One region of the Bradyrhizobium sp. HKCCYLS3013 genome, then DNA from elsewhere that is predicted to be linked to it. Evidence: predicted binding sites of a transcription regulator. Region 1 holds the regulator's gene; each other region holds the start of a gene.

Region 1 (7,559 bases):
CATTCGCTGTCGACGCTTCGCGTGCTGCTGCAGGATGAGCTGTTCGTCCGCGTCGGCACGATCATGCAGCCGACCCCCAAGGCTGCGGTGCTGGCCGGACCGGTTCGGGCGGCGCTGGCCCAGATGCAGGCTGCGTTGCACGCCGCACCGGAGTTCGACCCAGCGACCGAGCAGCGCACCATCCGCTTGGGATTCTCGAGCGAGGTCGAGCTGCTGCTGATCCCCGAACTCACGGCGGAGCTGCGTCGAACGGCGCCCGGCGTGCGGCTTCTCAGCCGTCCGACCGAACGCAACGAGGTGCATCGTCTGCTCGACGAGGGCGCCTTGGATGTCGGCGTCGGCTGCTTCGAGGCGGTGGCGCTGCGGCACCGATCCCAGTTCCTGTTCGAGCAGGCGCTGAGCTGCGTCTACAATCCAAAGCGCATCGCGATGAAAGCGCCGATCGGCCTGGATGCCTATCTGTCGCTTCCGCACGCGCTGGTGACGCTGACCAACAGCCTGCAGGGCTGCCTGGAGGCGGCGCTGGATGAGATCGGGACCGAGCTCAACGTGGTCTCGGCCTCCTCGGATTTCCTCAGCGTGCTGGCGACGGTGGCCGCCTCACCGGTGATCACCACGATCCCGACCCGGATGGCAAGGCTCTACGGACCCCGGTTTGGGCTGGCGCTCTGTCCGGCGCCGTTGAAGTTGCGGCTGCCGGCGGTCTCGATGGTCTGGCCGCTGCAGCTCGACCGCGATGCCGCATCGGTCTGGCTGCGGAACATGGTGGCAAACATCCTGCACACCACCGAGCGCGCCGCCTGTCGCGCGGCTGCCGGATAGCTCCGTCTGGACTCCGTGTGCACGTGAGCAGATCGCGACTGCCCCCCGGCATGATTGCAGAGTTTCTCGCGCGATCGTGAGGCGTCGGGCCGGGCGACACACCTTCAGGCGATCGGAACGCAGAGAGGGGTTAGGCCCTTGGCCGCGCCGTGCGCGTTCGGTTAGAACGCGATTCAGTCGATCTGCCCGTCTTCGTCCGAAGGTAATCCCATGGCCCTGATGCCGGTCTCCGATGCGTTGTCCGCGGTGCTCGCCGGCACCGAGCCGCTGGCTGAGGAAATGGTCGGGCTGGACGAGGCCTATCACCGCATCCTGGCCCGCGACCTCGCGGCGCTGCGGACGCAGCCGCCCCAGGCGATGTCGGCGATGGATGGCTATGCGGTGCGCGCGGCCGACGCAGCCAAGGCCAAGGCGCGGCTGAAGGTGATCGGCGAGGTCGCGGCGGGACGGCCGTTCGATCGCGTGGTCGGGCCCGGCGAGGCGGCGCGGATCTTCACCGGCGGCGTTGTCCCCGCAGGCGCCGACGCGGTGGTGATCCAGGAGGACACGATCGCCGAGGACGGCCATGTCGTGATCACCGAGGCCGCGATCACAGGCCGGCACATCCGGCCGGCCGGCGTCGACTTCCACCAGGGCATGGTGCTGCTGAAGGCCGGGCGCCGACTCAGCGACCGCGACCTATCCCTGGCGGCCAGCATGAATCATCCGGCGCTGCCGGTGCGGCGGCGGCCGAAGGTGGCGCTGCTCGCCACCGGCGACGAGCTGGTGATGCCGGGCTCGACGCCCGGCCCGGGGCAGATCGTCTATTCCAACGGCTACGGCTTGCGGGCGCTGGTCCGCAGCGAGGGCGCGACGCCGATCGATCTCGGCATCGCCGCGGATACGATGGAGGCGACGGTCGCTGGAATCCGGCGCGCCCGCGCGGCCGAGGCCGACGTCCTGATCACGACCGGCGGCGCCTCGGTCGGCGATCACGACCTGGTCAAGCAGGCGCTGGAGGCCGAGGGCGTCGAAATGGCGTTCTGGAAGATCGCGATGCGGCCGGGCAAGCCGATGATGCACGGACGGCTCGGCGACATCAGGGTGATCGGACTGCCCGGCAATCCGGTGTCGTCCTATGTCTGCGCCATCCTGTTCATGGTGCCGCTGATTCGGCGCCTGCTCGGCCGCGACGAGGCCGTGATGCCGCGCGAGACCGCCCTGCTCGGCCGCGAGTTGGGGGCGAACGATTCGCGCGAGGACTATCTGCGGGCGCAGCTCAAGGAGCGCGCCGACGGCACCCTGGTCGCAACACCGGTGACGCAGCAGGATTCGTCGCTGCTCGGCAATCTCGCGCTGTCGCAGGCGCTGGTGATCCGGCCGGCGTTTGCGCCGAAGGCGCCTGCCGGCAGCCCGTGCGAGATCCTGCGCCTGCCGAACTGAGCCGCTTCCCCGGTAAAGCCCGGTCCGTTCATCATATTTTTAGGATTGCGGAACACACATCGAACATATAGTGTCCGTTCATGATTTGTTTTTAGTATGTTGCGGGCGACGCGATGACGGTCCGACTCCAGGGCGCTCTCAGCCGGCTTGTGCTCAAGGCGCAGCTCCTGGACTCGGACGACAACAAACCGGGGACCAGGTCGAGATGCTGACGCGCAAACAGTACGAACTTCTGCGGTTCATCAACGAGCGGCTCAAGGAAGCCGGCGTGCCGCCGTCCTTCGACGAGATGAAGGATGCGCTCGATCTGCGTTCGAAGTCCGGCATTCATCGCCTGATCACGGCGCTCGAGGAGCGCGGCTTCATCCGCCGGCTGCCGAATCGCGCCCGCGCGATCGAGGTGATCAAGCTGCCCGAGCTGTCGCAGGCCGCGGGCAACCGTCGCGGCTTCACGCCGTCGGTGATCGAGGGCAATCTCGGCAAGGTGCGCACCAGCACTCCCGCGCTGGACGATGGCGAGCGCCCCGTGGCGGTGCCGGTGATGGGCCGCATCGCCGCCGGTACCCCGATCGAGGCGCTGCAGACGCGCAGCCACACCATCAGCGTACCTGCCGACATGCTCGGCAACGGCGACCACTACGCGCTCGAGGTGCGCGGCGACTCGATGGTCGATGCCGGCATCCTCGACGGCGACATGGCGCTGATCCAGCGCAACGAGACCGCCGACACCGGCGACATCGTGGTGGCGCTGATCGACGATGAGGAAGCCACCTTGAAGCGCTTCCGCCGCCGCGGCGCATCGATCGCGCTGGAGCCGGCCAACACCGCCTACGAGGTGCGCATCTTGCCGCCGAACCGGGTGAAGATCCAAGGCAAGCTGGTCGGGCTGTACCGCAAGTACTGATCGCGAATGGGATCGGTCGATCGGCGGCGGGCGCACGCGCTGTCGCCGCCGAGCGAGAAGCCAGCCAAGCTGGAAGCAGCCAGCAAAATACGCCACACGCGAATGCACTTCATGATGTGCAGCGCGGCATGCTCAAACGCTTGTGATCGGCCGCGGGCACACGCGATGCAGATCAGCGCAGAATTGCCGCGAAGCGCGCGCTAACATCACCATCGATGTCCACTCTGATAGAGGCCTGCGCCTGTCCGGGGGGAGCGTGGGTCGGCTATCTCTCAACGAGGAGCGATCCGATGTGTGACTACAGCCTCCATGCGGTTGCGTCCCGTCCCGCCAAGGTCGGCGAGACGTTGATCTCGATGACCTTCCGTGGCACCGCCACCCGCGGCTTCGCGTTGGAGAGCGAGCCGACCGTCGCAGTCTGCATGCTGCCCGGCACCGAGTTGGCCTTCGCCGAGGACGTCCGCTACGACAGCCGCTGGCTCTGGACCCGGACGATCCGCGAGCGCGTCGCGAAGTTCAACAGCATCGAGACGCACATTCCCGATCGCCATCACGACGCGATCGAGTTCGCCGACGGCCGCCACGTGCTGGTGACCCAGCTCTGCGAGGGCCAGCGCGTCACCGTGCTGCAATTGCCGGTCAGCAAGCAGCCGGCAGAGCGTCGCCCGGACATCGCCGAGGATGTGCCGACGTCGCCGGCCACACCGATTCGCCGCATCAGCATCACCTGAGGGTCTGCGCGTCGGCATTTCTGTCGGTCGTGAGCGCGCTTTCGACGGTGGGAGACTTGGTCAACTTGGGTTCTGCAAGCGCAAAGTCCTCTCGGGCGAATCTCACGCCCCGGCATCGCATCGGATAGGAACGACATCCCTCGGCCGGCATTGTTTGCCGGGGGAGCTTGCCGCCGTGGTCAACAAGATCGATTGGAACAAGGCCGGACGGATCACCGAGCCCGGCCGCTACATGCTCGCGTTCGGATGGCTGACGGTCACGGCTGATGACGTCGCCATCTGGCAACGCTATCCGGGCGCTGCTTTCACGCTGGTCGAAGGGCCCTCGCTGTTCGATGGACCAGACGACACCGAGTATCATCTCGGCACGTTCGAGCTGCCCGGGCGCTCAATCCTGCTCGCCCTGCTCCGTCTCCGGCGGCGTCGCGTCCTGAAGCCGCGCGGCCGGCGCACGCGGCGTCAGCGTCGTGTCGAACTCGCCGGCCTCGGCGGGCGCCGGCCACCATGGGCGGTCAGTGCCGCCGGCGCGCGCCGGCGTCACGGCGAAGCCTTTGCCCTGCTGCACCAGCAACAAGGCGCCCTGCTGCCGCAGCCGCTCGCGATCGATCACGGCCGCCGCGCAGGATGACGGCGCGGCGCGCGCGGTGACGATCAGCGCGACACGGGCGCAATCGTCGGCGAGCGCCTCAGCGCGCAAGGTCATGGCGGCGAAGCGGCCGTCGGCCATCGCGACCACGCAGCCCGCCTCGTCGCAGGAGACGCCATCGGCGAGCGAGGCGTCCGCCGGCAGCCGGGCATCGGCGTCGGCCGCGAGCCACTCCTTGGTGGCGAACACATCCTTGCCGGCGCGCATCACATGCAGGCGTCCGTCACGGCCGCGCACCGCCACCGCGCGCCCATCGCCGGCGACCAGGACGTCGGGCAGCGGCGTCGCGGCCGCCCAGACGGTGGCGGCCGAGAGCATCACGGCGCCCAACCAGCGCAGCGGTGTGCGCAGCAGGCCGATCAGGATGACGCCCAGGCTGGCCAGGATCAGCGGGCCGATGCCGAAGGCCGGGATGCGCCCGACCGCGCCCGGCAGCGCCGCCACCCAGCGCGTCACCGCGATCATCCAGTCGATGCCGAGGCCCATCAGCGACCACCAGATGCCGTCCAGGCCGAACGGCGCCGCCAGCAGGCCCATCAGGCCGGCCGGCATCACCAGCGCCGAGACCACCGGCATCGCCGCGAGATTGGCGAGCACGCCATAGGGCGTCACGCGATGGAAATGGAAGGCGGCATAGGGCGTGGTCGCGAGCCCGGCGATCAGCGAGGCCAGCAGCAGCATCGCGAGCTCGCGCCCGCCCCACAGCGCGACGCGCTGCGTCGTGGAGCTGTCCGGCGTCGCGAACAGCCTGGGCAGGCCGAACTGCACCAGCGCGACCAGGCCGAGCGTTGCCGCGAACGACATCTGGAAGCTCGGATGCACCAGCGCCTCGGGGGCTGCGATCAGCACGATCATCGCCGCGACCGCGAGCGTGCGGAAAGTGACGGCGCGGCGGTCGACCATGACCGCGATCAGCACCACGGCCGTCATGAAGAACGATCTCTGGGTCGCGACCTCCGCGCCTGAGAGCAACAGATAGAACGCCGCCGCGACCAGCGCCGCGGCCGCCGCCCATTTCTTGATCGGGTGGCTGACGGTAAGGCCTGGGATCAGCGCCAGCAGCGCGCGCACGGCGAAGAACACGACGCCGGCCACGACCGCCATGTGATAGCCTGAGATCGACAGCACATGGCCGAGACCGGAGACGAACATCGCGTCGTTGACATCGGGCGTGATGGCGTCGCGCCGGCCTGTCAGCAGCGCGGTGGCAATCGCCCGCTCGTCGCCCGACAGGCGGGCGCGGATGCGTGCGTCGATCGCGTCGCGCAGGCCCTGCATGGCCGCCGCATAGCCCAGGCCGAAGCCGACGGCCTGGGGCGGCGGCGCCGTCGTGATCGCGCCCATCACGAAGCCGGAGGCGCCGATGCCCTGGAAGAACATGTCGCGCGCGAAATCGTAGGAGCCCGGCCGCACCGGGGCCATCGGCGGCAGCAGCCGCGCCTTGAGCTGCACGAAGCTGCCGACCTCGGGCGCCGCGCCCTTGCGCACCGCGAGCCGCACGCGCGCCAGCGTGATCGCGTTGCGCGGGCTCTCCATCGCGGTGACGCGCAGCACGATGCGGTCGCTGCGCTCGCGGATGTCGCGCGCCTCGACGAAGCCGGACAGCGCCACCGAATACAGCGGCCGCGCCAGCACCGGATGCGCCACCCACGCGGTCTTGATGGTCGCGGTGGCAAAGCCGCACGCCGCCGCCGCGATCATCACGGCCGCCGGAAACAGCCGATGCCGCCGCATCATGATGGCGACGAGGCAGAGCAGCGCCGCCGCGATCGCGGCGATCCAGAGCACAGGCTCGTGATCGGCGGTGAAATACAGCGCGATGCCGGCCCCGAATGCCACCGGCACCCAGGGCAGCAGCCGGCCCGCCCCGGCCTCCTCGGCCGCCCAGATCTTGAGGCGCGCGGCGAATGCCGACGAGGCACTCGAGCCGACCGCGGGCCAGCCGCCGGCCAGCGCGCCCCGCGGCGGCCAGACGTCGGCCATCACGCCCGCGATCCCGCGCCGCCCTCCTGGACGTCCTGCTGGCGGCCTGACCGGCTCCGCCATTGCCAACACCACCCGCTACCCGACCGGGCGGGAAGGCTATCGGAAGCTGCGCGAGGCCGCCTAGCAGAACGGAACGGGAATCCTGGCTTTCTGCACGCGCACCTGGCTTGGAACTTTTCGCATCGCACGCGCTTATCGGAGTATGGACCCTAAAGGTATTGACGACCCCTTCGCCGATCTCGCGCTCGAGAGGGCGATCCACCTCCGCTGGACTCTCCGGGACATCAAGGCCCACCGGCTCACGCTGTCCCCAGTCGCCGAGGAAGACCTCTCGCTCCTCGCCGAGCGCGGGCTCGTCGAGCTCACCGACGGTGTGCCGACCCTGACGAACGCCGGCCAGGACGCGATCAGCTGAGCTGCAAGCGTCCCGCGGCTTCCGCTCGCCTCAGCCCTTGGCGACCTCCTTCGCAAACGTGTCGCGCAGGCCGATGGTACGATTGAACACGAGCTTGTCGGGCGTCGAGTCCGGATCGCGCACAAAGTAGCCCTGGCGCTCGAACTGCATCGGCGCGTCCGAATTGCTCGCGGCGATCGCCGGCTCGATGCGGGCGTCGGTCAGCACTTCCAACGAGTTGGGATTGAGATCGGCGGTGAAGTCGGCCGCATTGGGGCTCGGATTGGCGAACAGCTGATTGTAGATGCGGATCTCGGCCTTCAGCGACTGCGCCGCCGGCAGCCAGTGCATCGTCGCCTTGACCTTGCGGCCATCGGGCGCGTTGCCGCCCTTGGTGGCCGGATCATAGGTACAGCGCAGCTCGACGATCTCGCCGGCGTCGTTCTTGATCACGTCGCGGCACCTGATGAAATAGGCGTAGCGCAGCCGCACCTCGTTGCCCGGGGACAGCCGGAAGAACTTCTTCGGCGGGTTCTCCATGAAGTCGTCCTGCTCGATATAGAGCTCGCGGCCGAAGGCGATCTTGCGCGTGCCGGCGGAAGCGTCGTCGGGGTGGTTGATCGCCTCGAGCTCCTCGACCTGGCCTTCCGGGTA
Region 2 (7,559 bases), on a different contig from region 1:
CGCCCGGCGTGATCTATCGGCTGGTGCTCGGCGCCCTTCTTCTGGTTGCCATGATCGGCTGCCTGCTGGTGGCCGGCGGCATGGGCGCGAAGGAAGCCGATCCGAGCCTGCTCGCGGACGAGGACGACGACACGCCGCTGGCCGACCCCGAGGACGACGACGACCGCAAGGCGATCCGGCTCGGCTGGGTGTTCCACGCCATCATGAGCGCCAAGGCGCAGGTCGTCTGGTTCCTCAGCACGGCCTACCGCGCGCTGGTGTCGTCAGGACCGCAGCCGCGCGCCGCCGCCGCAGGCCGGCAGGAGCCGAGCCTCGGCCGCGGCCAGGGCAAGCCGACGCTCGCGCCCGAGATGGACGAGGACGGCGGCGACGAGGAAGAAGCCGAGGAGGGCGAGGACGAAGAAGAGGAGGAGGAGCCCGCTCCGAAGTCGCGCAAGAAGCCGGCGCCGAAGACTCCTGCGAAAAAGTCCAACGACAAATACGATCTGCCCTCGGTCTCGATGCTGGCGGCGCCGAAATCCTCCGACCGCCAGCCGCTGTCGAAGAGCGAGCTGGAGGCCAATTCGCGCGCGCTGGAAGGCGTGCTGCAGGATTTCGGGGTGCGCGGCGAGATCGTCAAGGCGCATCCCGGCCCGGTCGTCACGCTGTACGAGCTGGAGCCCGCGCCCGGCATCAAGTCGTCGCGCGTGATCGGCCTGGCCGACGACATCGCCCGCTCGATGAGCGCGCTGTCGGCGCGCGTCGCCGTCGTGCCCGGCCGCAACGCCATCGGCATCGAGCTGCCCAACGTGCATCGCGAGAAGGTGTACCTGCGCGAGCTGCTGGTGGCCAAGGAGGCGACCGAGAGCGTCGCAAAGCTGCCGCTGTGCCTCGGCAAGAACATCGGCGGCGAATCCATCATCATCGATCTCGCCCGCACCCCGCACATGCTGATCGCCGGCACCACCGGCTCGGGCAAGTCGGTCGCGATCAACACCATGATCCTGAGCCTGGTGTATCGGCTGCGCCCCGATCAGTGCCGCCTCATCATGGTCGACCCGAAGATGCTCGAGCTTTCCGTCTATGACGGCATCCCGCATCTCCTCACGCCCGTCGTGACCGACCCGAAGAAGGCCGTGGTCGCGCTGAAATGGGCCGTGCGCGAGATGGAGGAGCGCTACAAGAAGATGGCCAAGCTCGGCGTGCGCAACATCGACGGCTACAACGCCCGCCTCGGCGAAGCGCGCGCCAAGGGCGAGGAGCTGACGCGCACCGTCCATACCGGCTTCGACAAGGAGACCGGCAAGGCGATCTACGAGGAAGAGAAGCTCGACCTCGATCCCCTGCCCTACATCGTCATCATCGTCGACGAGATGGCCGACCTGATGATGGTCGCCGGCAAGGACATCGAGGGCACGGTGCAGCGCCTCGCCCAGATGGCGCGCGCCGCCGGCCTGCACGTCATCCTGGCGACGCAGCGTCCGTCGGTCGACGTCATCACCGGCACCATCAAGGCCAACTTCCCGACCCGCATCTCCTTCCAGGTGACGTCGAAGATCGACAGCCGCACCATCCTGGGCGAGATGGGCGCCGAGCAGCTGCTCGGCCAGGGCGACATGCTCTACATGGCCGGCGGCGGCCGCATCAGCCGCGTGCACGGCCCGTTCTGCTCCGACGAGGAGGTCGAGAAGGTGGTCAAGCATCTCAAGGCCCAGGGCTCGCCGGAATATCTCGAGGCGGTCACCGCCGAGGAGCCGAGCGAGGAGGATGGCGCCGTGTTCGACGCCACCGGCATGGGCGGCGGTGGCGGCGGCGACGACCTGTTCTCGCAGGCGGTCGCCGTGGTCAAGCGCGACCGCAAGGCCTCCACCAGCTACATTCAACGGCGGCTGCAGATCGGCTATAACAAGGCCGCTTCGCTGATGGAGCGGATGGAACAGGAAGGCATCGTCGGCCAGGCCAACCACGCCGGCAAGCGCGAGATCCTGGTGCCCGAGGAGGAAGGCGGGTTCTGACGGCCCGATGGCCGCAGAAACGCCGCTTCGGTGCCCGATCTTCACGCGATTACGATCACGCTGCCCGGCCGAACCGGGATAGAACGCGTAAAACCTCAGGACGTCGTTTTGAAAAGCTCCTTGTTGAACAGCACGTTTTCGTATCACGCAGCTTGGCGCGGGCGCCGGATCGGCGCCTGGCTGGTCGCCTGCGCCGTGACGACATGCTCCATCGCCGGAGCGTCCGGTCACGCCGCCGCGCAAGGCACGCCGGCTCCGAAATCAGGCCCGAAGAGCGGCTCCCAGCTCAGCGCCTCCGACCAGCAGCGGGCCGGCCAGAGCCCCTCGACCACGCAGACGGCCCCGCCCAATCCGGTCATTCCCGATCCCCGGCGCAACGTGCCGGCCAGCATCTTCACCTCGTTCGACGCCAACCAGAAGGCGCAGGCGGCCAAGGTCAGCGCCTATCTGTCGTCGCTGCAGACGCTGGTCGGGAATTTCGTTCAGGTCGGCCCGGACGGCAGCAAGACCAAGGGTGATTTCTACATCCAGAAGCCCGGCAAGGTCCGCTTCGAATATGACCCGCCGACCCCGATCGACATCATCGCCGACGGCTCCTCGCTGGTGGTGCGCGACCGCAAGCTCGCCACCCAGGACGTCTATCCGCTGTCGCAGACGCCGCTGCGCTATCTCTTGTCCGACCGCATCGACCTGTTGAAGGACACCAATGTGATCGCGGTCGCCGCCGACGACCTCTACGTCACGATCACGATCGAGGAGAAGCAGGCCCTGATCGGCACCAGCCGGCTGATGCTGATGCTCGGCGCCAAGGACGGTCAGCTCAAGCAGTGGACCGTGACCGATCCGCAGGGCTACGACACCACGATTGCCGTCTACAATCTCGATACGACCAAGAAGCTCGACCCGGCGATGTTCAAGATCGACTTCACGGCCTACCCGTCGACCCCGCCGGGCTGACGCCGCTTCCCGCGCTCGCTCAGCGCGATTCGAGCCCGCGCACCTTCCACTGCGCTTCGGACAGCGCAAGCTTCTCGAAGCGCTTGCGCGCCTCTTCGAGGTCATCGGCTGGAAGCGCGTCGCAGCCGGGCCGGTCGCGCAGGATCATCGACGTCGTCGCCCAGCTCAGCCGTGCCGCCTTGCAGGCCAGCAGCAGATCCGTGAGGCGATCCTCCTCCAGCAGCGTCTCGATCGTCTCGATGGTGACGACGCAGAGCAGCGCCAGCGCCGCGATCACGGCAGGGAAATCGCCGGTGGCACAGAAGCGGTTGACGGCGGAGTCGCCGAGCTTGCCGGTGCGGCTGAGGGCGGCGACCTCAGCCTTGACCTGCTGATAGTCCCAGATCGCGCGCATCGCCGCGCCGGGCGAGCGGGTCGGCGTCGCCTGAAGGGTCGCGCGGGTCGCCGGCGGTGCGGCCTTGATGAAGCGGGCGCGGGCGCCCTCGCTGGCCGCGGCGACGAAGGCGCGCGACAGCTTGGCCGGCAGGTCGGTGCGCAGCGCGAGCTTCTCGGCGAGATCCTCGTCGCGCTCGGCGATCTTGAACAGGCTGCGATAGCCGTCCTCGGACAGCTTTGACGTGAGGTTCTGCGCCAGCGCCATGCGCACCGCCGGAAAGCCGCGCGCGATCAGCTGCGTCGTGAGGGCGTCGCCGATGCCCCTGCGGCTGGCGATCGCGGCCAGATGCGCCGGGCTGCCGGTGCGGATGAACTCGGCGAGGTCGCGCTCGGTGAGCACCGCCGCCTTGGCCAGCATCGGCCCGGCGACGCGCAATTCGGGGTGAACGGCGAGCATCCGCGCCGTCGCGTAAGGCGCGCGCTCCACGCCGGCGAGCGCCATGCTCAGCTCGGCCAGCAGCTCGGTCGCGACCTGCGGCATCAGCCGGGCAAACATCTGATCGTAGAGATCGAGCTGCTCGGCGGACGCCGGCCGTGGACCGGCCAGGAACAGGCTGGTGGTCCGGCGCAGCATGTCGGTGGCGAGCTCGGACACCGTCCGCGCATCACCGGCGGGCGTCTTGGCGGTCGGAGCTGCCGCAGGCGCTGGAGGCATCACACGTCCCTCGTTGGGCGCCTCTCGGCCGTGACGGAGGCGCGGGTCGATCATCGATTGCGGAAGAATGCGAAGGCCGGACTAAAGGGGCGTTAAGCCCAGCGGCCGGAGCTGCAACCTCACGCGGCTGTCGTTAATGGATTGCAGCAGAGCGCGGCAACGACAATGTTCCCGTATTGTTCTTGCGAACAATGCCCAGACGGGAGGGGCATCATGGTCCAGCGCGTTTCCACCGTCGCTTTCGAAGGCATCGAGGCCCGCGCGGTCGACGTGCAGGTCCAGGTCGCGCCGGGACTGCCGGCGTTCACGATTGTCGGGCTGCCGGACAAGGCGGTGTCGGAAGCGCGCGAGCGGGTGCGCTCGGCGCTGATCGCCTCCGGGCTGGCGCTGCCGGCGCGGCGGATCACCGTGAACCTGGCGCCGGCCGACGTGCCGAAGGAAGGCAGCCATTACGATCTGCCGATCGCGCTCGGCCTGATGGCCGCGATCGGCGCCATTCCACCGGATGCGCTCGGCGGATTCACCGTGCTCGGCGAGCTCGGCCTCGACGGCTCGATCGCGCCGGTCGCCGGCGTGCTGCCCGCCGCCATCGGCGCCAATGGCCGCGAGGAAGGCCTGATCTGCCCGGCCGCCTGCGGCGCCGAGGCGGCGTGGGCGAGCCCCGATCTGCAGATCATCGCGGCGACATCGCTGATCCAGATCGCCAACCATTTCAAGGGCACGCAGGTGCTGTCGCGGCCGCAGCCTAAGATCCAGGAGGCGCCTGCCAGCCTGCTCGACCTGCGCGACATCAAGGGCCAGGAGAGCGGCAAGCGCGCGCTCGAGATCGCCGCCGCCGGCGGGCATCATCTCTTGATGATCGGCTCGCCCGGCGCCGGCAAGTCGATGCTGGCGGCGCGGCTGCCCTCGATCCTGCCGCCGCTGTCGCCGGCCGAGCTCTTGGAAGTGTCGATGATCGCCTCGGTCGCCGGCGAGATCGAGGGCGGCGCGCTGACCAACCGGCGGCCGTTCCGCAGCCCGCATCATTCCGCCAGCATGGCGGCGCTGACCGGCGGCGGCCTGCGCGCCCGCCCCGGCGAGATCTCGCTGGCGCATCAGGGCGTGCTGTTCCTCGACGAGTTGCCGGAGTTCGATCCGCGCGTGCTGGATTCGCTGCGCCAGCCGCTGGAGAACGGCGAGGTCTCGATCTCGCGCGCTAACCACCGCGTCACCTACCCTGCCCGCTTCATGCTGGTCGCGGCGATGAATCCATGCCGCTGCGGCAACGCCTTCGAGCCCGGCTATGCCTGCAAGCGCGGCCGCATCGACCGCTGCACGGCCGACTACCAGACGCGCATCTCCGGCCCGCTGATGGACCGCATCGATCTGCGCATCGAGGTCCCCGCCGTCACCGCCGCCGACCTGATCCTGCCGCCGTCCAAGGAAGGCTCGGCCGAGGTCGCTGCCCGCGTCGCCGCCGCGCGCGACCTGCAGCGCGAACGCTATGCCAAAGCGGGCCTGCCGCAGGTCAGGACCAATGCCGAAGCGCCCGCCGCCGTGCTCGACGAGATCGCCAAGCTCGACGCCCCCGGCCAGAAGCTGCTGCGCGAGGCCGCCGAGACGATGCGGCTGTCGGCGCGCGGCTATCACCGCGTGCTGCGCGTGGCGCGGACACTCGCCGATCTCGATCACGCCGAGGCGATCGGCCGGCTGCATCTGGCCGAAGCGCTGTCGTATCGCGCGCTGGCGGAGGACAATCGTCACGCGGCGTGACTGCCCGCCCCTTCAACACTCTGGTAACGACTTCTCTTTACGCTCCGACAACCATAAGGCCCGCGTTTCGTCCTCAGGCCTGCCGCGTCGGTGCGTATCATGTTGCGTTTCAAGGTCATCGTTTCGGCCGTGCCGCTGATCGCGGCCGTGGTCATTGCCAAGGTCGAATTGGCACCCTCCCCGCAGCCCTGCATTGCCGTCGGCGCCGACAGCGCCTCGCTTGGATCGGCGCCGTTCCACGCCGATCTGCATGTCGACTTCACCGACGATCCCGCGCTCGCCACGGTGCGCGTGGCCCTGGCGGACAGTCCGGAGGCGGCCGATGTCGTCGTGGTCGACGATGCGCCCGTGGAAGAGGATCGGGGTTGCGGCATCACGGCCGCCACCCAGGTCGTCGCGATCGCGGCTGATCGCCTTGCGGGTTCGCAGCGGATCTATCTCGCCCGCGATGATGCCGATGGCCGCGCCGACTATCGCATCTACGTCCGCTCCAGCCACACGACGGCCAGGGACGCCGCCGCACTGATCGTCGCGGCCCGCAATCATTCCTCATCGCCGGCCAATCCGGTTCTGTGACTCGGGCTAACCCCCGGTTCACCATCTCTGCACCGCCGGCTGGCGTGGGCATGACCTTTCAAAGTCTCAGCAATACCGACGCCGCATGGTGCGGGTCGGCGAGGACATTGGGATCGGAAGCTGGGGATGATCGAGATGGGACCGATTTTTCACGTCAGGCTGCGCCTGCGCCGGTTCATGCGCCGTCACCGCACCATCTTCGCGATCCTGCGCTCGCTGATGATCTTCTCCGCCGGCTTCGGCGGCGCCTACGGCTTCATCAAGGCCAGCGTCTCCCCGAACTCCGGCTACAATCCGCACGCCTTCGCGATCGGCGCCAGCTTCCTGTTCGCGCTCGCCTGCGTCGGCCTGGCCACGCTCAGCATGCGGCTGCGCTTCGTCGCCAGGAAGCTGCACAAGATCGCACTTCACAACGAGGTGCTGGCCGACCGGAACTGGGAGCTCCAGGAAGCCGAGCAGCGCGCCCGCAATCTGTTCGAGCAGCAGGGCGATCTCATCGTCATGCGCGCCCGCGACGGCACCATCGTCTTCGTCAACGACGCCTATTGCCGGATGGCGGGTCTCGACCGCGACAAGCTGCTCGGCAGCGCGTTCACCTTCCAGCTGATCGAGCAGGGCGACAGCGCGCTGGAGCCGAACGGCACGCGCGTCCACGACCAGCGCATCGAGAGCGCGATCGGACCGCGCTGGATCGCGTGGCGCGAGGCGCTCGTGCGTTCCGACGCCGGCCAGCCCGCCCTGCTGCAATGTGTCGGCCGCGACGTCACCGACCGCACCGAAACCGAGCGCGCGCTGGCGGAGGCGCGCGACCAGGCCAACGCCGCGAACCGCGCCAAGTCACGCTTCCTGGCGATGGCGAGCCACGAGATCCGCACGCCGCTGAACGGCATCCTCGGCATGAGCGGCCTGTTGCTCGACACGCAGCTCACGCCGGAGCAGACGACCTACGCCAAGGCGGTCCGCACCTCGGGTGAGGCCTTGATGTCGCTGATCAACGAGCTGCTCGACTATTCCAAGATCGAGGCCGGCAAGCTGGCGCTCGAGGCGCAGCCGTTCTCGCTGGCGGCGCTGATCGAGGAGATCACCGAATTGCTGGCGCCGCGCGCGCAGGCCAAGCAGTTGGAGATCGCGGCCTATCTCGACGAGCGGCTGCCGACCTGGGTGACGGGCGACGCGGCGCGGCTGCGGCA
Region 3 (7,559 bases), on a different contig from region 1:
TTGCCGAACACCGACTGCGCAGCGGTGGCGCCCAGCGCCACGACCAGAGCGGGCCGGACGGCGGCGAGCTCGCGCTCGTACCATTGGCGGCAGGCCTTGATCTCCGGCGTGTTCGGCTTCTGGTGCAGCCGGATCTTGCCGCGCGGCACGAACTTGAAGTGCTTCACCGCATTGGTGACGTAGACCTTGCTGCGATCGATGCCGGCCTCGGCGAGCGCGCGGTCGAGCATCTGGCCGGCCGGGCCGACGAAGGGATGGCCGGCGAGGTCCTCCTTGTCGCCGGGCTGCTCGCCGACCAGCATCAGCGGCGCATGCTCAGGACCTTCGCCGAACACGGTCTGTGTGGCGTCCTTCCACAGCGGACAGGCACGGCAGGACGCGGCTTCTTCACGCAAGGTCTCAAGATCGGCGGCGACAACATCACGTGAGGTCTCAGCAGCAGCATGCGCGTGGGCTTTCGGCTTGCGGGTCATCGCGGTCTCCTCGACGCGCTTCTGTGGCTTGTGCGGTTCGGTGCCAGATTCGGCGATCATCTCGGTGGTGCGCCGGGTGGCAGCCGCGATCAGCGGCTGGATCAGCTTGGCCTCGGGCAGGTTCTGCCAATATTTCTTCGGCATCTCCTTTTCCATTGCCTTCACTTTGAGCCGTGCCGGATTGAAAATGCTGGCATAATAGCGCAGCCACACCTCTTCGAGGCGGTCTTCCGACGGCGCTTCGGCCTTGCTCACACCCGGCGTGAACGAGACGTGGCTGCCGTCCCAATGCGCGCAGATTTCCGGGGTGAGGATCGACCAGGGCATGTCGGCGAAGCGCCGGGCGAAGAACGGCGCGGCGCGCTCGACGATGTGATGCTCCGGCTCGAACCAGGCGACGTAGCGTGACTCGCGCTCGCGGCCGACCTCGCGGAAACGGACGAAGGCGTGCATCTTGTGGACGTCGCGGCGCACCGCGCGCGCCAGCGCATTGGCCTGCGCGACGTCGGGATCGGTCGCGATGTCCATGAGATCGTGGTTGGTCCGCAGACGCCACAGCAGCCGGTAGAGCAGGGTGAAGCGGCTGGGGTCGCCGTGCAGGATCGCGCTTTCAGCCAGGTCCATGAAGCTCGTCGGCACCGAAAACGCGCCCTTGGGCACCTCGGGCAGCTGGGTGTCAGCATGGTCGTCGAACAGATCGGGCGCCGCGCCCTTGACGCGCCAGGTGACATCCGCCGGCCTGACGTCGTTCATCGCCAGCGCCCGCGCCGCCCGGCGCCAGCCGTCGAAATCGGTGTCGCTGTCGAGGGTTACGACGTGCATTTGTCTCCTCACGTCATTGCGAGGACGAAGCAATCCAGAGTCGTCGTGTCGCCCCTGGATCGCGCGTCGCTGCGCTCGCGATGACGGCTTCCGTCAAAATCCAAATCCCAGCTGCTGCGGTTTCGGCCGCAGCCGGGCTCTGAGGCTGGCACCGTCGAGCAAAGACGGAGACGGCCGGTGGTCGGAGAGAACGATGAACGGCAGCGCCTTGTTCCGGACGACGTTGAGCCGGGCGAGATCCGCAAGGCGGATCGTGGTGGTGCGCCGGGTCGCGAGGATGCGCTGCACGGTGCGGGTGCCGAAGCCGGGTACGCGCAGCAGCTCCTCGTGGCTTGCGGTGTTGATGTCGAGCGGGAAGCGGTCGCGGTGGCGCAGCGCCCAGGCAAGCTTGGGGTCGATGTCGAGCGGCAGCATGCCCTCGTTCTCCTCGACGATCTCGTCGGCGTCGAAGCCGTAGAACCGCATCAGCCAGTCGGCCTGGTACAGCCGGTGCTCGCGCACCAGAGGCGGGGCCTGCAGCGGCAGCGCGCGGCTGGCATCGGGGATCGGGCTGAAGGCGGAGTAATACACGCGCTTGAGCTTGTAGGCGCCGTAGAGATTGGCCGAGGTCGACAGGATGACGCGGTCGTTGGCCGCGTCGGCGCCGACGATCATCTGCGTGCTCTGGCCGGCCGGCGCAAAGCGCGGCGGCTTCGCCCGGCGCACCGTCTTCTTGGCTTCCGCCGTTTCGTCGAGCTTCAGCCTGAGACGGCCCATGGTGCGGCGGATCGCGCGCTGGTCCTTCTCCGGCGCGAGCTGCGTCAGGCTCTCTTCCAGCGGCGTCTCGATGTTGATGCTGAGCCGGTCGGCGTAGCGGCCGGCTTCCGCGATCAGCGCCTCGTCGGCTTCGGGAATCGTCTTCAGATGGATGTAGCCGCGGAAGCGATGCTCCTCGCGCAGCTTGCGCGCGACGCTCACGACCTGCTCCATCGTGTAGTCCGGGCTGCGGATGATGCCCGACGACAGGAATAGCCCCTCGATGTAGTTGCGGCGATAGAAGTCGATGGTGAGCTTCACCACCTCGTCGACCGTGAAGCGGGCGCGCGGCACGTTGGAGGAGGCGCGGTTGACGCAATACAGGCAGTCGTAGTTGCAGGCATTGGTCAGCAGAACCTTGAGCAGCGAGATGCAGCGTCCGTCCGGCGCATAGGAATGGCAGATGCCCATGCCGGGCGCGGTCGAGCCGAGACCCTTGCCGTCGCGGGAATCCCGCATCTCAGTACCGCTGGAGGCGCAGGATGCGTCGTACTTGGCGGCATCGGCCAGGATCTCCAGCTTGCGGAGCAGCTCCATACCTTTGAATCCCTTTGATTCCATTCGTTGAATCGTATCCGGGGCAATCCCGATTGACTCTCTCGAAGGCGTTAGCTTTATATTAGAACGTATCATGAACAAAGAGGGTCGTCGCGGGTTCAACTGCCTGCTTCACTTGAGAACGGCAGCGCCCGCACGATGGATTGAAGAGGAGCGGCGACGGATGACCGGCGCACGCATGGATACGCTCGCGCGTCTGCGCGGCCGCATTGCCCGTCTCGAGGCGGGAGATGGCGCACATGATTTGCGCCGGGTCGCGCTCGGCCATGACGCGGCCGATGCGGTGCTGCAGGGTGGGCTCGCCACCGGCGCGCTGCATGAGGTGTTCGCCGAAACCGGCCGCCAGGCGGCGGCCGCGACCGGTTTTCTGTGCGGGCTTGCCGCGCGTGTCGCCGCGCGCCGGCCGCTGATCTGGATCCGGCAGGATTTCGCCGAGCGCGAGATGGGCGCGCTGTCGATGAGCGGGCTTGCCGAGCTCGGCCTCGATCCGTGCCGACTCGTGATCGTGCGCGCGCCCGATCTCGATCACGCCCTGCGCACCGCCGCCGACGCGCTCGCCTGCGATGCGCTGGGCGGTGTGATGCTGGAGGTGTGGGGCGAGACGCAAAAGCTCGATCTCGTCGCCAGCCGCAAGCTGACCCTGGCGGCGCAGGAGTCCGGCGTGACAGCGCTCATGTTGCGCATCGCGGCTGCGCCCGAGCCGTCGACCGCGGAGACGCGCTGGGTGGTGCGCACCGCGCCATCGCCTGCCGTGGCGCCGTGGATGGCGTGGGGCGCACCGCGCCTCGATGCCGAGCTCATTCGCAACCGTCACGGCCAGACCGGACGATGGATCATGGAGTGGACCCCCGATGCATGCCGTTTCAACGAACCGGCGGCGGATCCTCAGCCTGTGGCTGCCGCGCCTGCCCATCGATCGCATCAAGCGCAGCCGCGCCGCCGATCCGCATGATGGCCTTCCGCAGGCCGTCGTCCTCAAGGATGCCAATATGCTGCTGATCCATTCGTTGGACGAGGCGGCGGCGCGTCACGGCGTCAGCCTCGGCCAGCCCTTGGCCAATGCCCGCGCGGTCTGTCCCGATCTCGTCGTGCACGAGGCGGATTTGGCGGCTGATGCAAAGATGCTGGAGGGCATCGCCGACTGGTGCGACCGCTTCACGCCGCTGGTGGCGCTCGATCCCCCGCATGGGCTTTTGCTCGACATCACCGGCTGCGTGCATCTGTTCGGCGGCGAAGCCAGACTGATGCGGTCGGTCTGCGACGCGCTGACCGCGCACGGCCTCATTGTGTCGGCGGCGATCGCCTCCAACGCCGTCTGCGCGCGGACGCTGAACCGGCAGGTGCACGGCCGCATCGTGCCTGATGGCGAGGAGGCGACTGCGGTGGCGCCGCTGCCGGTGGCCGCGCTGGGCGGCAGCGAGGCGATCACGCTCGGCCTGCGCCGCGCCGGCTTGAAGACGATCGGCGACGTCGCGTCGCGCGGCCGCAACGAGATCACCGCGCGGTTCGGCGCCGCTTTCACCCGTGTGCTGGCGCAGGCGCTGGGCGAGGCCGATGCGCCGATCAGCCCGCGAAAGGTCCCTCCGGACTACATCGTCGACAAGCGCTTCGCCGAGCCGGTCGCGACCGACACCGTGATCGCGGCGAGCCTCTCCAGTCTGGCCGCGATGCTGGTGGCGGCGATGGCGCAGCAGGGCAAGGGCGCGCGGCGGCTGGAGGCCTGCTTCTTCCGCACCGATGGGCTGGTGCGCGTCATCGCGGTCGACACCGGCCAGCCGGTCACCGAGGCCGCCGTCATCGACCGGCTGTTTCGCGAACGGCTCGAGGCGCTGAATGATCCGCTCGATCCCGGCTTCGGCTTCGACATGATGCGGCTGTCGGCCAGCCGCAGCGAGATCGTGGTGCAGCAGCAGCGCGATCTCGACGCGCATGTTCATGACAATGATGAGCTCTCGGCCCTGATCGACCGCATCGCCGCGCGCATCGGCGGCAAGCGTGTGGTCGTGCATCTGCCGGTGGATACGCATATTCCGGAGCGCGTAGCGCTGCCGCTGCCAGCGCAGCACCATCTGGCGGCCACCAGCACGGCCGCTTGGCCCGAGCGAAGCAACGGCGAGCCGCCGTTGCGACCTCTGCGGCTGTTCGCGCGCCCCGAGGCGATCCAGGTGATCGCCGGCGTACCGGACGGCCCGCCCGCGCGCTTCGTCTGGCGCCGCGCGGCGCATGCCGTCGTGCGCGCCGAAGGCCCGGAGCGCATCGCGATGGAATGGTGGCGGCCGGACGGGCAGGGCCTCACGCGTGACTATTTCCGCGTCGAGGACGAGCACGGCCTGCGCTTCTGGCTCTACCGCGACGGTCTGTATGACCGCGAGCTCGAGCAGCCGGAGAACGGTTTGCCGATGCAGCCCGCCTGGTACATGCACGGGCTGTTCGCATGAGGGCGGGAGCGATCACACACATCTCGCGGCAAACTCGCTACTTCCCCTTTGGAGAGCAAGTTAACGCACTTGTCTGGAAATTGGATCCGAGCACTTGCAGCGCGGACGGTGCGCTCCCTCTCCCCGTTCTTCACGGGGAGAGGGGTGGGGTGAGGGGCAGCCGCACGGGAAGTGTTCGTGGTGAGACCTGTACCCCCTCACCCGGATTGCATCTGACGATGCAATCCGACCTCTCAGCGCGAGCGCAGCTCGTCGCGCCCCCGCAAGCGGGGCGAGGTGAGGGCCGAGCAAGCCGCAAGATGCGCGCTTACATCATCCCTTTAAGGGTCAGGCATCGTGCCGCCGCCCAGCCTCGGCGATCACCCCATGACCCCTAACCCCTATGCCGAGATCGGCATCACCACCAATTTTTCCTTCCTGCACGGCGGCTCGCATCCGCAGGACTATGTGCATCAGGCCGCCGAGTATCGCCTCACCGCCATCGGCATCGCCGACCACAACACGCTCGCCGGCATCGTCCGCGCCTATAGCGAGCTGAGTAGTGACCGGCTGAGCTGCAAGCCGAAGCTGCTCTACGGCGCACGGCTGGTGTTCACCTGCGGCACGCCGGACATCCTGGTCTATCCGCGCGACCGCGCCGCCTACGGCCGGCTGTGCCAGCTGCTCACCCACGGCAAGCGCGGCAGCGATCTCGACAAGGTCGCCAAGGGCGACTGCCGCCTGAGTTTCGAGGATCTGTTCGAGTTCATCGAAGGCCAGCTCGTGGTGCTGATGCCGCCGCATCGCTTCGACGAGGCTGTGCTCGGCAAAATCCTGGCACGGCTGAAAGACAGCCCCGCCGAAGGCGTGTGGCTGGCCGGCAGCCTGCTGTATCGTGGCGACGACCGCCGCCGGCTGGCGCGGCTCGCGCGCCTTGCGGCTTCCAGCAAAGTGCCGCTGATCGCCACCAACGACGTCCTCTATCATCATCCGCAGCAGCGCATGCTGCAGGATGTGCTCACCTGCATCCGCGAGAAAGCTTCGATCGAGACCATCGGCCGAAGGCTCCAGGCCAATGCCGAGCGCCATCTCAAGCCGGGCCACGAAATGGCGCGGCTGTTCCGTGACCACCCCGACGCTGTGACCGAGACCATCCGTTTCACCGACCGCATCGTCTTCTCGCTCGACCAGCTCAAATACCAATATCCGGACGAGCCGGTGCCTCCCGGCAAGACCGCGCAGGGGCATCTGCAGGATTTGACCTGGGCCGGCGCCAAGACCTGTTTCGGCGACCATCTCGATGACAAGCTGCGCGCTGTTCTCGACAAGGAGCTGGCGCTGATCGCCGAGCTCAACTACGCGCATTACTTCCTCACCGTCCACGACATCGTCCGCTATGCCCGCAGCCAGGGCATCCTGTGCCAGGGCCGCGGCTCCGCGGCGAATTCGGCTGTCTGCTACGTGCTCGGCATCACCTCGGTCGATCCAACCAAGATCGATCTGCTGTTCGAGCGCTTCATCTCCAAGGAGCGGCTGGAGCCGCCGGATATCGACGTCGATTTCGAGCATTCGCGGCGCGAGGAGGTGATGCAATATGTCTATCGCCGCTACGGCCGCCACCGCGCCGCGATCATCGCCACCGTCATCCATTATCGCCCGCGCAGCGCCATCCGCGACGTCGGCAAGGCGCTCGGCCTGACCGAAGACGTCACCTCCGTGCTCGCCGACACCGTGTGGGGCAGTTGGGGCGACGGCCTGTCGGACATGCAGGTGCGCCAGGCCGGGCTCGATCCCGCCAACCCGATGATCCGTCGCGCGGTGGAGCTGGCGGGGGAGCTGATCACCTTTCCGCGCCATCTGTCTCAGCATGTCGGCGGCTACGTGCTGACGCAGGATCGGCTCGACAGCTACGTGCCGATCGGCAATGCCGCGATGGACGACCGCACCTTCATCGAATGGGACAAGGACGACGTCGACGCGCTCAGCATGATGAAGGTCGACGTGCTCGCGCTGGGCATGCTGACCTGCATCCGCAAGAGCTTTGCGCTGATCGAGCAGCATAAGCATATTCATCACGATCTGGCGTCGGTGCCGCGGGAGGATTCCAGAGTCTACGACATGCTGTGCAAGGGCGAGTCGCTCGGCGTGTTCCAGGTCGAGAGCCGGGCGCAGATGAACATGCTGCCGCGGCTGAAGCCGCGCACCTTCTACGACCTCGTGATCGAGGTTGCGATCGTCCGGCCCGGGCCGATCCAGGGCGATATGGTGCATCCGTATCTGCGACGTCGGAACAATCAGGAAAAGGTGACCTATCCGTCGCCGTCGCCCGATCACGGCCCGGCGGACGAACTCTACAAGGTGCTGCACAAGACGCTCGGCGTGCCCTTGTTCCAGGAGCAGGCGATGCGGATCGCGATCGAGGCGGCAAAGTTCTCGCCGGAGGAGGCGAACGGCCTGCGCCGCGCGATGGCGACGTTCCGCAACGTCGGCACCA
Region 4 (7,559 bases), on a different contig from region 1:
ATGTTGATGAGGTCGTCGATCGTGAGCGCGGGATTGTCGATCAGCGCGATGCAGGCATCGATCACCTCGCCGAGATTGTGCGGCGGGATGTTGGTGGCCATGCCGACCGCGATGCCGCCGGCGCCATTGACCAGCAGGTTCGGATATTTGGCCGGAAGAACCGACGGTTCCTGGTCGGAATTGTCGTAGTTGGCCTGGAAGTCGACGGTGTCCTTGTCGATGTCGTCGAGCAGCGGAATCGCCGACTTGGCGAGCTTCGCTTCGGTGTATCGATAGGCCGCGGGGGGATCGCCGTCGACGGAGCCGAAATTGCCCTGGCCGTCGATCAGCGGCACGCGCATCGAGAAGTCCTGCGCCATGCGCACCATGGCGTCGTAGATCGACTGATCGCCATGCGGATGGTATTTACCGATGACGTCGCCGACCACGCGGGCGGACTTGACATACTTCTTGTCGGGCGTGTGCCCCTGCTCGTACATCGAATACAGGATGCGCCGGTGCACGGGCTTGAGGCCGTCGCGCGCATCGGGCAGCGCTCGCGACACGATCACGCTCATCGCGTAATCGAGGTAGGAGCGTTTCATCTCGTCGAGGATGGAAACGGGACGAATGTCGGAAGGTCCGCCCGGCTCGCCGGGCTTCTCATCTTCTTTATCGGACAAAGGGGATACCGGTCGGTTTTGACACGCGAAAATCGCTTGGAATCATATAGCGCATGGCGCTGCCGCTAGCCACCCCCAAGGGGGTTCGGAGCGCGCTTTTTCTGCTCGCCTTTCCAGGGACTTAACCGGTTGCCGCGGCCGCCCATGGCAGGCTCCGGGAACCCTGTTTGGCTATGGGCCGAAGACCACCTTGTGCATGATCCGTCCAGGCATGAGCGTGAACAGTCCGGCAATCACGAGGGCGCCGGAGAACAGCGTGATCATGGCCCGGCGATGGGGCCCCACCCGATGGCGGTGCGCAGCCCACACCGCAACGGGCAGCACGGCCAGCGTATAGAGCGACAGCAGGTGAATCGGGCTGAAGGGACCGACCAGCCGGATGGTGTGAATCCAGAACGAGCTGGCCGCAACGGCGGCCATGAGAGCGACCCAGATCCAGCCGAGCGTTCGATGCGGCAAGGTCCCTTTCGGGGCTGCGAACTGGACCAGCCCCAGTGCGAACGCCGTCATCGCGGCGACAGCGTGCAGCAGGACGGCGGGCTCGGCGGCGAGCAGCGGTGCGAAGCTCATGCAACACCCCGGTGGTCAGGTTACGCACAGCTCAAGCGAACGAAACGTCAGACGCGCGCGATCGCCTGCAATGCGAGACCCGAGGTGATCGCCCCGGCTCCCGTCCCGACACGGACGGAAGCCACCTTGTATCGACCGAGGACGCAGGCGGCTCAGAACGGAATGTCGTCGTCCATGTCGCTGTTGCGTCCGCCACCGCCGGCCGAAGCAACCGCGCGGCGCGGCGGCGCCATCGACGGACCGCTGCTGCCGAAATCGCCGCCACCCATGTCATCGGAGAAGCTGCCGCCCCCGCCACCACGGCCATCGAGCATCGTCAGGGTCGAGTTGAAGCCCTGCAGGACGACCTCGGTCGAGTACTTCTCGACGCCGCTCTGGTCGGTCCATTTGCGGGTCTGCAGCGCGCCCTCGATGTAAACCTTGGCGCCCTTCTTCAGATACTGCTCGGCGACCTTGCAGAGACCTTCATTGAAGATCACCACACGGTGCCATTCGGTCTTTTCCTTGCGCTCGCCGGTCGCCTTGTCGCGCCACGTTTCCGACGTCGCAATGCTCAGATTGGCGATCGGCCGCCCATCCTGCGTACGCCGGATCTCGGGGTCCTTGCCGAGATTGCCGACCAGAATCACCTTGTTCACACTACCCGCCATCACCACTCTCCCGCGGTTCTCGATCATCGGACCGGCCGTCCACACCGGCCTCACGGCGTCCGGTGGCTAACCCTTCCTCTCGCGGCGGACCCTATACGGTTGCCGCGCGGTCCACCCGCCTCGTCCATTGTTTATCCACATATAGCAGGCGGACGGCCATTGTTCCAGTTTTGTTCGCGCGCCTGTGTCTACAACCGTGCGTCGAGTTCCAAGGAACCCGATGGAACCCAATGGAACCGCGAAAAAGTTCCGTCAATCACGAAAAAGCGATTAACTTTCATCAGCTTACATCGCCCCACTTCCTCCCCGCCTGTGGCTTTTGGGAGACGGTATCCAGGGTTGAATCGCGTATATTTGAGGACGGATTGGGGCCGCAAGCGTGGTCGCACCAACTTCACAGACGTGCGTCTCCGGGGACCATTTTGGAGACGCCCAAAGCGGGAGACTTGGGATGAAAAGAATTTTTCTTGGAGCTGTCAGCTTGATGGTTTTGGGGGCGCTGACGCCGGCGGGAGCCGCCGATCTCGCCGCCCGCCCGTACACGAAGGCCCCGGTGATGGCGCCCGCTCCGCTTCCGACCTGGGCCGGCTTCTATCTCGGTCTGCAGGGCGGTGGCGGCTGGGGCCGCAGCGATGAGACCTTCTTCGGTGCGCCGAATACGGCGATCTTTGCCGGCACGCAGCGTTACGACATCACCGGCGGCTTCGCCGGCGGCGTGATCGGCTACAATTGGCAGGTCGACAACATCGTGTTCGGCCTCGAGGGCGACTATCACTGGGCGGACATCGACGGCCGCTCGGCCGTGATCAACGCCGGCGTCGGTGACACCTACTTCACCAAGCTGCGCGGCTTCGGCGACATCAAGGGCCGGCTCGGCTGGGCCACGGGTCCGGCACTGCTCTTCGTCAGCGGCGGTGCCACGGTCGGCGATCTGCAGCACCGCTACGATGGCGTTCCCGGCAACGTGTTCGTGCAGAACGACTGGCGCTGGGGTTGGACGATCGGCGCCGGTGCCGAGTACATGTTCGCTCCGAACTGGTCGGCCAAGGTCGAGTACAACTATCTCGATTTCGGCAAGAGCTCGATCCAGTACTCCCCGGTCGCGACCAACCGCTCGGAGTGGAGCGACACCGTCCATACCGTCAAGGCCGGCATCTCCTACCACTTCGGTGGTCCGGGCATGTCGCGCTACTGATCGCACGCCAAAAGCGAATATGTCGAAAGGCCGGCCTCGCGCCGGCCTTTTTTTGCGTGCCAGAACCGGTACTTGCCGAGCCGTTGTGTCCTTTGGGTGACGGCTTTTTACGGCGGAAGGGGCTATCAAGGTCCGGCGGGTGGGCGTTGGTGAGAGCGTGCGTGCGGGCGTCGGACTTGGTTTGGGGAATGCGATGAGAAGGCTGTTGCTGGGGGCGACAACTTCGCTGGCGCTGGGGATTGCGCCGGCCATCGCTGCCGATCTGCCCGCGCGCACCTTCACCAAAGCGCCTGCGATGATCGCGACGATCTATGATTGGAGTGGTTTCTATGTCGGCCTGAACGCCGGCGGCGCATCCTCCCGCACCTGCTGGACCAACAAGGTCACTTTTGCCGGCGTCGCTGCGACCAACGCCGAGGGTTGCCACGATGCGACCGGCGCGCTGGCGGGCGGCCAGATCGGCTATCGCTGGCAGGCTGGCGGCTGGGTATTCGGCGTCGAAGGTCAGGGCAACTGGGCCAACCTCAAGGGCAGCAACACCAGCCAGTTCGCCCCGGCCGTGACCAACCAGACCAAGATCAACGGCATCGGCGTGTTCACGGGCCAGGTCGGCTATTCCTGGAACAACGTGCTCTGGTACGTAAAGGGCGGCGCCGCGGTCGCAAGCGAGAAGTACAACGGTCTCGCCACGGCAACGGGCGCGGCTCTCGACCAGTCCAGCGCCACGCGCTGGGGGGCTGCGGTCGGCACCGGTGTCGAGGTCGGCTTCGCCAAGAACTGGTCGGTCGCAGCCGAATACGAGCACCTGTTCATGGGCAACCGCACCCTGGGCTTCTCCGGTGTTCCCGGCGGAGCCGCGGGCCGGACCGATGCGGTCGGCCAGGACGTCGACATGGCGACGGTCCGCGTCAACTATCGCTGGGGCGGTCCCGTCGTCTCCAAGCACTGACCCTCGAGGACAGGCACTCGAAGACTGGCGCGCTCGAAGACTGGCACTCGAGGCCTGACGCGCCAGGCGCTCACCATGCGTGCCCTCGGGACAGCTCCACGATCGGCGCGACGGCCGCGATCTTTACCCGCGCTTAAGCACGTTCGACACATCCCGCCGCACGCCTGCTGCCGATCACGAGTTTAGAAAGCAGTCTCTCCTACAACCAGCCACAGGCCACCTTCGCGTGGGCCCGGATCGGAGGGATCCGGTGCGAGGACAGTTATGGGACTGGGGAGAGACGAATGCAGAAGACGACCTTGATCTTGACCGCTGGAGCCGCGGCGCTGGGACTGGCGCCGGCCTCCGCGGCCGACTTCGCGACGCGCCCTTACAGCAAGGCGCCGCCGCCGGCCTATGTCACGCCGCTGCCGAGCTGGGCCGGGTTCTACCTCGGCGTCAATGGCGGCGCCGACTGGAGCCACAACTGCTGGACGCTCAATCGCGTCGGCGGCGTGCCGGTCGTGCCGGCCCAGTCCGAAGGCTGCCACAATGCCTCGAGCGGACTCATCGGCGGCCAGGTCGGCTATCGCTGGCAGGCGGCGAGCTGGGTGTTCGGCGTCGAGGCCCAGGGCGACTGGACCGACCTGAAGTCGTCGAACGCGAGCACGGCTGCGTTGGCTGCAGGCATCACCAACACCACCAAGACCGATGCGATCGGCCTGTTCACCGGCCAGGTCGGCTATGCCTGGGGCAACGTGCTCTGGTACGTGAAGGGCGGCGCGGCCGTCACCCACAACAAATACACCGGCACGGCGAATGCGGCTGCGCCCTTCCCGGTCGGCACGCTGCTGGATTCCGCCAGCGAGACCCGCTGGGGCGGCACCGTCGGCACCGGCGTCGAGTTCGGCTTCGCGCCGAACTGGTCGGTCGCCGTAGAGTACGACCACCTGTTCATGGGCTCGCGCGACATCAGCTTCCCGGCCACCGCCACCGTGCTGTCGCGCGTCGACACCATTAAGCAGGACATCGACATGGCGACCGTCCGAGTGAACTATCGATTCGGAGCGCCGATGGGCACCCGCTACTGAAAAAAGCCGCCACTCGCACGCATTCGGAAAGGCCGGCCTCCACGCCGGCCTTTTTCGTGTCAACAGCCCGGCAGCGTCGCGGCGTTTTTGTGCTAAATATATGATTTATAACGCTTTTTTGTTTCTGTGGCGGGCGCGTTACAGCGTCTCCGGGATGCCCTGTGTATGACTTGCCCATCGCTTGTCATTCCAACCTCCCGGGGGAGAATTTGATGAAGAAGTTGCTTGTGATCACGACGGCCCTCGCCGGCGTCGCGGCCGCCACGTCCGCGTCGGCGGCCGACATGGCGGCACGGCCCTACACCAAGGCGCCGCCCATGGTCGCGCAGATCCTGAGCTGGTCGGGCCTCTACGCCGGCATCCAGGGCGGCGGCGGCTGGGGCACCAGCAAGGAAACCTTCCTTGGCCGCTTCAATGCGCCGGGCTTCCTGGGCACCCAGAACTACAACACCAATGGCGGCTTCGTCGGCGGCGTGCTCGGCTACAATTGGCAGGTCGACAACGTCGTGTTCGGCCTCGAAGGCGACTATCACTGGGCCGACATCAACGGCCGCTCCGCAGTGGTCAATGCCGGCGTGGGCGACACCTTCTTCACCAAGCTGACCAGCTTCGGCGACATCAAGGGCCGCCTCGGCTACGCCGCAGGTCCCGCTCTGTTCTTCGTGAGCGGCGGTGCCGCCGTGGGCCAACTGCAGCACCGCTACGACGGCGTGCCGGGCAACGTCTTCAGCCAGACCACCACCCGCTGGGGCTACACGGTCGGGGCCGGCGCGGAATACATGTTCGCCCCGAACTGGTCGGCCAAGCTCGAGTACAACTATCTCGACTTCGGCAAGAGCGCGATCCAGTACAGCGCTTTCGCGACCAACCGCTCCGAGTGGAAGGACACCGTCCACACCGTCAAGGTCGGCCTCAGCTACCATTTCGGCGGCCCGGTCATTGCCAAATACTGATACCTGCAACCGACAGGTTCCGAGAAAGGCCGGCGAAAGCCGGCCTTTTTTGTTGCACCGATACCACCGTGCCGGCTCGCCACACACGGAACCAAGCAATTGAGTAACATAGGCTTTCTGGAACTGGGCCGTAAAAACGCGGTTTGGCCGCGAGTGTGTCTTCAGGGTGACGGTAATCCGTACGGAACCGGGCTATAGGAACCTCGTCAACTTGAACGGGTGAGTCTGTTTCGTGCGTAAGCTTATCGGTGCGATGCGGACTTCGAGGAATAAACTGGAGACTGGAATGAAGAAGATCTTGCTCGCGACCGTGGCCCTGGCCGCCCTGGCCGCTCCCGCTGCCGCCGCTGATCTCGCCGCACGCCCGACCTACACCAAGGCCCCGGTTCTCGCGCCGGTGCAGACCTGGACCGGTTTCTACATCGGTGCGATGGGTGGCTACGCCAATGAGGATGCTGACTTTGCGGCCATGAAGGGCGGCTTCGCCGGTGGCACCGTCGGCTACAACTGGCAGCAGGGTGCTGTCGTGTTCGGCCTCGAGGCCGATGCTGCCTGGGCTGACATCAATGCCTCCGTCGGCGCGCTTGGCGTGACCGCCGAATCGAAGATCCGTGACTGGGGCACCGTCCGTGGCCGCATCGGTTACGCCTTCGGCCCGACCCTGCTGTACGCCACCGGCGGTTACGCCTGGGCCGACAACCGCATCTCGCTGACGGCTCCCGGCGTCGCCGTTTCGGACAGCAAGATCCACTCGGGCTGGACCGTCGGCGCAGGCGTCGAGTACATGTTCGCCCCGAACTGGTCGCTGAAGGGCGAGTACCTCTACAAGAGCTTCGGTGGCGAGAGCTACACCTTCACCGGCCTCGGCACGCTCGCGACCGGCACCCTCAACGTGCATTCCGGTCAGGTCGGCATCAACTACCACTTCTAAGAACGTCGCCTCCGGGCCAACGCACACAGCCTCCGCTCTGCCAGAGCGGAGGCTTTTTCTTTGCGGGATCGCGCGCAGGGCCGGACGGAACCGCAGCCTCCTGCCATTCGCTGCCATTCCCTGAGCGCATTGTTGATGATTCGCTGACGGCACTGGAAATCCGGCCACGTTCTTCCTACGTTCCGACCATACCTTTTCCCTCTGGCGTCCGATGGCCGGCTCCCGGCAGAACGCGCCTGCAACGATGGCGCGACTCTGCGCCGTGGGACGATCGCCATGGATGAAGTGCTCAAGGCCAAGCAGCGCGCGCAAGCCAACCAGTCGAGCCTGCGGGCCATCACCATCCGCGGCGCCCGCGAGCACAATCTGAAAAACATCGACGTCGAGATCCCGCGCGACAGGCTGGTGGTGTTCACCGGGCTGTCCGGCTCCGGCAAATCCTCGCTCGCCTTCGACACCATCTATGCCGAGGGCCAGCGCCGCTACGTCGAATCGCTGTCGGCCTATGCACGCCAGTTCCTGGAGATGATGCAGAAGCCGGATGTCGACCAGATCGACGGCCTGTCGCCGGCGATCTCG

What was found. Region 1 encodes LexA, which represses DNA repair genes until DNA is damaged. Its sites were predicted from a motif close to TGTTCNNNNTGTGTTCNG; they were not measured.
Region 2: a site for LexA is predicted at 4,208-4,225, ahead of ACQR1F_RS14090 (YifB family Mg chelatase-like AAA ATPase). Genes of this name have one in related genera too.
Region 3: a site for LexA is predicted at 2,711-2,728, ahead of ACQR1F_RS28145 (putative DNA modification/repair radical SAM protein). Genes of this name have one in related genera too.
Region 4: a site for LexA is predicted at 2,043-2,060, ahead of ACQR1F_RS25925 (single-stranded DNA-binding protein). Genes of this name have one in related genera too.

The regions. Positions count from the first base shown of each region.
Region 1 is NZ_JBNPTK010000003.1:3,390-10,948, forward strand. It holds gene ACQR1F_RS06765 (LysR family transcriptional regulator) at 1-822, shown strand, start outside; gene ACQR1F_RS06770 (molybdopterin molybdotransferase MoeA) at 1,033-2,244, shown strand; gene lexA (transcriptional repressor LexA) at 2,450-3,148, shown strand; gene ACQR1F_RS06780 (hypothetical protein) at 3,439-3,879, shown strand; gene ACQR1F_RS06785 (ComEC/Rec2 family competence protein) at 4,268-6,571, opposite strand; gene ACQR1F_RS06790 (hypothetical protein) at 6,714-6,926, shown strand; gene ACQR1F_RS06795 (glutamine--tRNA ligase/YqeY domain fusion protein) at 6,957-7,559, opposite strand, start outside.
Region 2 is NZ_JBNPTK010000006.1:280,899-288,457, reverse strand. It holds gene ACQR1F_RS14105 (DNA translocase FtsK) at 1-1,994, shown strand, start outside; gene ACQR1F_RS14100 (outer membrane lipoprotein carrier protein LolA) at 2,163-2,951, shown strand; gene ACQR1F_RS14095 (DUF2336 domain-containing protein) at 2,971-4,041, opposite strand; gene ACQR1F_RS14090 (YifB family Mg chelatase-like AAA ATPase) at 4,255-5,793, shown strand; gene ACQR1F_RS14085 (hypothetical protein) at 5,893-6,369, shown strand; gene ACQR1F_RS14080 (ATP-binding protein) at 6,505-7,559, shown strand, end outside.
Region 3 is NZ_JBNPTK010000020.1:124,324-131,882, forward strand. It holds gene ACQR1F_RS28140 (UdgX family uracil-DNA binding protein) at 1-1,295, opposite strand, end outside; gene ACQR1F_RS28145 (putative DNA modification/repair radical SAM protein) at 1,389-2,627, opposite strand; gene ACQR1F_RS28150 (ImuA family protein) at 2,812-3,600, shown strand; gene ACQR1F_RS28155 (Y-family DNA polymerase) at 3,500-5,086, shown strand; gene ACQR1F_RS28160 (error-prone DNA polymerase) at 5,453-7,559, shown strand, end outside.
Region 4 is NZ_JBNPTK010000017.1:46,991-54,549, reverse strand. It holds gene gyrA (DNA gyrase subunit A) at 1-662, opposite strand, end outside; gene ACQR1F_RS25930 (DUF2306 domain-containing protein) at 834-1,232, opposite strand; gene ACQR1F_RS25925 (single-stranded DNA-binding protein) at 1,385-1,882, opposite strand; gene ACQR1F_RS25920 (outer membrane protein) at 2,334-3,077, shown strand; gene ACQR1F_RS25915 (outer membrane protein) at 3,271-4,026, shown strand; gene ACQR1F_RS25910 (outer membrane protein) at 4,311-5,096, shown strand; gene ACQR1F_RS25905 (outer membrane protein) at 5,309-6,049, shown strand; gene ACQR1F_RS25900 (outer membrane protein) at 6,336-6,980, shown strand; gene uvrA (excinuclease ABC subunit UvrA) at 7,257-7,559, shown strand, end outside.